2 regions of the Streptomyces anthophorae genome follow, and region 2 is predicted to be linked to the other one. Evidence: riboswitches for the same ligand, from Rfam matches in the RefSeq annotation. Region 2 holds a riboswitch; the other holds the start of a gene.

Region 1 (3,395 bases), 4.3 Mb from region 2:
TACTGCTCGATCTTGGCGCGCAGGTCCTCGATGTCGACCTCGCCGTCGTCGGCGGTCTTCACGACGACGACCTTCATGCCGGCCATCACGGCACTCGCGGCGTTCGTGCCGTGCGCGGAGGACGGGATGAGGCAGACGGTGCGCTGCTCGTCGCCGTTGGCGCGGTGGTAGCCGCGGACGGCGAGCAGACCGGCGAGCTCGCCCTGCGAGCCGGCGTTCGGCTGGAGCGACACCTTGTCGTAGCCGGTGACCTCGGCGAGCCGCTCCTCCAGCTCACGGATGAGCGTCAGGTAGCCCTGCGCCTGCTCGGCGGGGGCGAAGGGGTGCAGCTGGCCGAACTCGGGCCAGGTGACCGGCTCCATCTCCGTCGTCGCGTTGAGCTTCATCGTGCAGGAGCCCAGCGGGATCATGCCGCGGTCAAGGGCGTAGTCGCGGTCGGCGAGCATGCGCAGGTAGCGCAGCATCGCCGTCTCGGAGCGGTACTGGTGGAAGACGGGGTGCGTCAGGTACTCGTCCTCGCGCAGCAGCCCGCCCGGCAGTGTGTCCTCGACCTCGGCGTCCAGCGCCTCGATGTCGGCGTCGACGCCGAACGCGGTCCACACGGCGCCCAGTTGGTCCCGCGTGGTCGTCTCGTCGCAGGCGACCGAGACATGGTCGGCGTCCACGAGGTGCAGGTTGACGCCGCCCTCGCGCGCGGCGGAGACGACCGAGGCGGCCTTGCCCGGCACCCGCACGGTGAGGGTGTCGAAGTACGCGCCGTGCACGACCTCGACGCCGCCCGCCGTGAGCCCCGCGGCGAGCAGGGTGGCGTAGCGGTGGGTGCGCCGCGCGATGGACTTGAGCCCCTCGGGACCGTGGTAGACGGCGTACATGCCGGCCATGACGGCGAGCAGCACCTGCGCGGTGCAGATGTTGCTGGTCGCCTTCTCGCGGCGGATGTGCTGCTCACGGGTCTGAAGGGCGAGGCGGTACGCCTTGTTGCCGTCGGCGTCGACGGAGACACCCACCAGTCGGCCCGGCAGCGAGCGCGCGAACTTCTCACGCACGGCCATGTAGCCGGCGTGCGGACCGCCGAAGCCCATCGGGACACCGAAGCGCTGCGTCGTACCGACGGCGATGTCCGCGCCCAGCTCACCGGGCGAGGTCAGCAGCGTCAGCGCAAGAAGATCGGCGGCGACGGTGACGATGGCGCCCAGCTCGTGCGCCTGGTCGATCACGGGCTTGATGTCCCGCACGACGCCGGAGGCGCCCGGGTACTGCACGAGCACGCCGACGACCCCGCGCTCGGCGACCTCGGCCGGAATGCCCTCGCTCAGGTCGGCGACGACGATCTCGACACCGGTCGGCTCGGCGCGGGTCTGGATCACGGCGATGGTCTGCGGCAGGGCGTCGGCGTCGACGACGTACACGCCGTTCTTGACCTTGCCGACGCGGCGCGACAGGGCCATCGCCTCGGCGGCGGCGGTGCCCTCGTCGAGCAGCGAGGAGCCCGAGGTGGGCAGGCCGGTCAGCTCGGCGACCATGGTCTGGAAGTTGAGCAGCGCCTCCAGGCGGCCCTGCGAGATCTCCGGCTGGTACGGCGTGTACGCCGTGTACCAGGACGGGTTCTCCATGACGTTGCGCAGGATGACGGGCGGCGTGAACGTCCCGTAGTAGCCGAGGCCGATCATCGAGCCGAGCACCTGGTTGCGCTCTGCAAGGGACTTCAGCTCGGCGAGCACCTCGGCCTCGCTGCGTGCGGCCGGAAGGTCGAGCGCCTCGGCGCTCTTGATCACATCGGGCACCGCGGCCGCGGTCAGCTCGTCCAGCGAGCCGTAGCCGACCTGCGCGAGCATCTTGGCCTGAGCGGCCTCATCGGGGCCGATGTGGCGCTGCTCGAAGGGGATTCCTCGCTCCAGCTGGGAGAGCGGAATACGATTGGCGGTCATTGCGGAGGCCTCCTGGTCATTGCGACCTACGAGGGGCACCACGGCGCGGGTACCCGGACGGCCTCCCCCTCTGTCATCTCAACCTGAGAGCTTCACCGGCCCACCCCGCGAAAACACGGAACACACCGGCTTGCACCGTCGGTGAGAGCGGAAACCGTGCACCCCGCCCTGCTTTCCAGAGTGACCTCGTCCGTGCGGTACGTGGGCCTGAGAGATTCCGGGGAGGATTTGCTCCTTCGGCGCCTTCCGACGACTGTCGGAGGACTCTCCCGCACGGGGTCAGCAGCCATTTGCCAGCCTACCAGCGGCTACTTGGCCGGAGCCCCCGAGTGGCCGCCTTACGTAATGTGCTCTTTCGTAGTCCTTACAGACGAGTTGCGATCATCGCGATCAGTTGGAGGGCCCGTGCAGACCGATGTCGATCCGCGCAACCTGATCGGCCGCAAGGCGTTCGACCGCAACGGGGCCAAGATCGGCACCATCGACGAGGTGTATCTGGACGATGCCACGGGTGTGCCGGAGTGGGCCGCGATACGAACGGGCCTGTTCAGCCGCGATGCCTTCGTCCCGCTCGAACCGAGCGACTTCACGGACGGCACGCTGCACGTGCCCTTCGAGCGCTCCCTGATCAAGGACGCCCCCGACTTCGGCGTGGGCCGCCATCTCTCCCCTGAGCAGGAGCTCCAGCTCTACGACCACTACGGTCTTGACATCACGGCGCCTCAGTCGCCCGACGTCACGTTCGGCAAGGTCGCGGGCGCGGAGGACGAGACGACCTGATCCCCGGCCTCTTCGGCGGCTTCGAAGGCCTCGGCTTCTTCGGCCGCTTCGAAGGCCCCGGCTCTTTCGGCTCTCTCGACGAGCGGCAGCGGGTCCGCCGGCTCCAGCTCCGGGTCGTCGACCCGGAACGTCCGCACCCGCCCCGGCACCACCGCGTACGGCGTCTCGAACCGCACGGTCACCCGCCCGAGCCCGCTCCCCTGCACCCACCCGGACCCGAACTCCGCATGCCGCACATCGTGCCCGGCCAGCCACTTCCGCTCCACGGGCGTCGGCTCGGGCTCGGCCGCCTCCACCGGCTCGACCGACCCTGCCTCCCCCTCCAGCTCCTCGGCGGCGGCAGCCTCCTCCTCCGCGGCGGCGAACTGTGCGAACAGGTCCTCCTGCGTGAAGTCGGCGAGCCCGCTGACCCCGACGCCCAGCAACCGCACGCCACCGGTCGTGTCCACGCTCTCCAGCAACCGCGCCGCGGCCTCCCGCACCACCCCGGGATCGTCCGTCGGTCCCCGCAGCGTCTCTGAGCGCGTCAGCGTCGAGAAGTCGTAGCGCCGCACCTTGAGCACCACGGTCCGCCCCGAGCGCTCGGCCGCTCTCAGCCGCTCCACGCACCGCCCGGCGAGCCTGCGCACCTCCATCCTGACCTGCACCCGGTCATGGATGTCCACGTCGTACGTGTCCTCGACCGAT
Region 2 (3,395 bases):
TGTTGGTGAGGACCGAGCCCTGGGCCTCCATGACGGCGGCGGGAGCGAAGTTCTCCGACGCGATCATTTCGAGGGTCGACTGCTGGCGCTTCAGCTCGGCGTCGACCGCGACGGCGACCTCGGGGTCGAGCTCGTGCAGGGATTCGTTCAGTACGGACATCGGTGGGGTCAGCTCCCGGAGAACTCGGTGTACTCGTCGGCGGAGAGCAGGTCCTTCGGCTCGTCGGCCAGCCGGACCTTGAACAGCCAGCCGCCCTCGAACGGGGCCGAGTTCACGAGGGCCGGATCGTCGACGACGTCCTGGTTGATCTCGGTGACCTCGCCGTTCACGGGGGAGTACAGGTCGGAGACCGACTTGGTCGACTCGAGCTCGCCGCAGGTCTCGCCCGCGGTCACGGTGTCGCCGACCTCGGGGAGCTGGACGAACACGATGTCACCGAGCGCGTTGGCGGCGTGCTCCGTGATGCCGATGGTGGCGACGCCGTCCTCGACGGCGGAGAGCCACTCGTGCTCCTTGCTGTAACGCAGCTGCTGGGGGTTGCTCATGATGCGAATTCTCCTGTACGCGGGAAGGTGCTGGTGACGGAGGGGGCGCCCGGACGGGCGGGGCCTACTTCTGACGCTTGTAGAACGGCAGTGCCACGACCTCGTACGGCTCGTGCGTGCCGCGGATGTCGACGCCGACGCCCGCCGTGCCGGGCTCGGCGTGCGCGGCGTCCACGTACGCCATCGCGATCGGCTTCCCGAGCGTCGGGGACGGGGCTCCGGAGGTGACCTCGCCGATCACCTGGCCGTCCACGACGACGGACATCCCGGCGCGCGGGACGCGGCGGCCCTCGGCGATGAGGCCGACGAGCTTGCGGGGCGGGTTGGCCTCGGCGCGCTCGGCGGCGGCGACCAGCGCGTCATGGCCCACGAAGTCGTCGCTGTGGGAGGTCTTCTCGAACTTCACGACCCGGCCGAGACCGGCGTCGAAGGGGGTGAGGGACGTCGACAGCTCGTGCCCGTACAGCGGCATGCCCGCCTCCAGGCGCAGCGTGTCCCGGCAGGACAGGCCGCAGGGGATCAGGCCGTACTCGGCGCCCGCCTCGGTCAGCGCCTGCCACAGCTTCTCGGCGTCGGCGGGGGAGACGAACAGCTCGAAGCCGTCCTCGCCGGTGTAGCCGGTGCGCGCGATGAGCGCCTGCACACCGGCGACGGTGCCGGGCAGCCCCGCGTAGTACTTCAGGCCGTCCAGGTCCGCGTCCGTGACCGACTTCACGATCGCCGCGGAGGTCGGGCCCTGCACCGCGAGCAGCGCGTACGCGTCGTGGTCGTCGCGGACCTCGGCGTCGAAGCCGGCGGCGCGCTCGGTGAGGGCGTCGAGCACGACCTGCGCGTTGCCCGCGTTCGCGACCACCATGTATTCGGTCTCGCCGAGCCGGTACACGATCAGGTCGTCGAGGATCCCGCCGTCCGCGCGGCAGATCATCGTGTAGCGGGCGCGGCCGAGGCCGACGGAGCCGATGTTGCCGACGAGAGCGTGGTTGAGCAGGTCCACGGCCCCCGGCCCGGACACCGTGATCTCGCCCATGTGGGACAGGTCGAAGAGACCGGCCCGCGTGCGCACGGCGTTGTGCTCGTCGCGCTCACTGCCGTAGCGCAGCGGCATGTCCCAGCCGGCGAAGTCGGTCATCGTCGCGCCGAGCGAACGATGCAGGGCGTCGAGAGATGTCGTACGGGTCATCAGTGGTGCTCCCGGGCATGACGGCGATGGCGAAGTGTCCTCCCCATCTGTCATCGGAACCTGAGAGGTTCGCCCCGAGGGGGCTTGCACCTTGGGTGGGGGCGCCGTGTCACAAAGGCGCCCCACTTTTCAGATCTGCCTCGCCCGCGCGGTACGGGGCCTGAGAGATTCAAGGGAGGAACTTGCTCCTTCGGCGTCCGGGGACCGATGGGTACCCGGAACTCTCCCGCGCGGATTCAAGCGGCCGGTATGCAGTTGCGCGCACATCATTGCATGCCCGTCCGACAGGGAAACCCCTTGAGTGGCATTACCTTCTCTTTACACTTGAGGGGCAAGGGTGACGTGACCGGAACGGGGAGGACGATCGCGGTGCACAAGGCAGTGGCGGGGGCTTACGCGGTGTCGGCTTCGGCATCGGTGGTGGCGGGGGTGCGGATCCCCGGCCAGCGCTCGGTACGGGACCTGCGCGGCCGCCGCGGACACACCCCGCGCAGACTCGCCTTCGAGGCGGGCGACCTCGTCGTGCTCTCCGGCCTGCCCGGCAGCGGCAAGTCGACGCTGATGCGGCGGGCCGTCAAGGAGATCCGGATCGATTCGCAGGACACCCGCGAGCGCTGGGCCGCGCGCATGCCGGCCCGCCTGCCGTACGCGCTGTACCGGCCGCTGGTCCGCATCGCGCACTATGTGGGCCTGCGGCGGGCGATGCGCTCGGGCGTCAGCGTCGTCGTGCACGACTGCGGTACGCAGGCGTGGGTGCGCCGCTGGGTGATCCGCACGGCGCGGCGGCGCGGGGTCGCCGTCCACCTGATGCTGCTCGACGTACCGGCGGACACGGCCCTCGAGGGGCAGCGGGACCGCGGCCGTGGAGTGTCCCGGTACGCCTTCGCCCGGCACCGCAGGGCGGTGGGCGCGCTCGTCAGCTCGACGGAGCGGGGGGAGCCGCCGGCCGGGATGGAGTCGGCGGTGCTGCTCGACCGGGCGGCGATGGAGGCGCTCGCCGGGATCACGTTCGGCGACTGACGGCCGGGGCCCCTGCGCAAGCGGACGGAACCGCACCGTGTCCAATTGTGTGTACGAGTTAAGGTCGGCGGGCACAGCAGCGGGCAGAACGGCAGAGGTTGATGGCAGTCATGGAGTTCCCAGGCACCCCGGAGCCGGGTCACGGTCACGCCCAGGGGCACGAGGGCGGCTACGGCCACCCCGCGCAGGGCTGGCCCGCCAACGAGTTGGAGGAGGTCCTCGCCGCGGCCCTCGGCCAGGAGGCGGGGAGTGCTGGGGATTCGGCGGGGCGCCGAATAGTCGAGGTCCTCGGCCGCAGCCACGTGTGGATCCCGCTGCCCCGCGGCGGCTCGAACGCGAGCCGGGACCTCGACCTGCCGAGCCTGGAGATCGGGGGCCAGGCCTTCGTCCCCGTGTTCAGCTCCGAGCAGCAGTTCATGGCGGTCACCGGTGGCCGGATGGACTGCACGATCGCCCCGGCGGTGGAGTTCGCGCGCGGGCTTCCGCCGCAGGTCGGCATCGCCGTGAACCCGGACGGCACGGTCGGTGTGCCGCTGCCGCCGCCGGCCGTCGCCGAGCTGGCCCGCAGTGGCCGCACGCCGCTCGACGGTCCGGCGACGGGCGGCCGCGTGGTGCTGAGCGAGCCGGACTGGCAGGTCGACCCGATGGA

Evidence for each region. Region 2 has a riboswitch for glycine ahead of gcvT (glycine cleavage system aminomethyltransferase GcvT). Riboswitches for the same ligand answer to the same signal wherever they lie in the genome.
Region 1: linked by a shared signal. The riboswitch ahead of gcvP (aminomethyl-transferring glycine dehydrogenase) and the one ahead of gcvT (glycine cleavage system aminomethyltransferase GcvT) in region 2 are both predicted to bind glycine.

What each region holds. Positions count from the first base shown of each region.
Region 1 covers NZ_JBLWQQ010000001.1:7,389,913-7,393,307, reverse strand. Annotated here, with positions in the region: gene gcvP (aminomethyl-transferring glycine dehydrogenase) at 1-1,928, opposite strand, end outside; glycine riboswitch at 2,114-2,210, opposite strand; gene ACNYS0_RS33565 (PRC-barrel domain-containing protein) at 2,334-2,708, shown strand; gene ACNYS0_RS33560 (DNA polymerase IV) at 2,651-3,395, opposite strand, start outside.
Region 2 covers NZ_JBLWQQ010000001.1:3,112,023-3,115,417, reverse strand. Annotated here, with positions in the region: gene glyA (serine hydroxymethyltransferase) at 1-160, opposite strand, end outside; gene gcvH (glycine cleavage system protein GcvH) at 169-546, opposite strand; gene gcvT (glycine cleavage system aminomethyltransferase GcvT) at 611-1,726, opposite strand; glycine riboswitch at 1,764-1,865, opposite strand; glycine riboswitch at 1,866-1,965, opposite strand; gene ACNYS0_RS13830 (AAA family ATPase) at 2,126-2,746, shown strand; gene ACNYS0_RS13825 (enhanced serine sensitivity protein SseB) at 2,857-3,395, shown strand, end outside.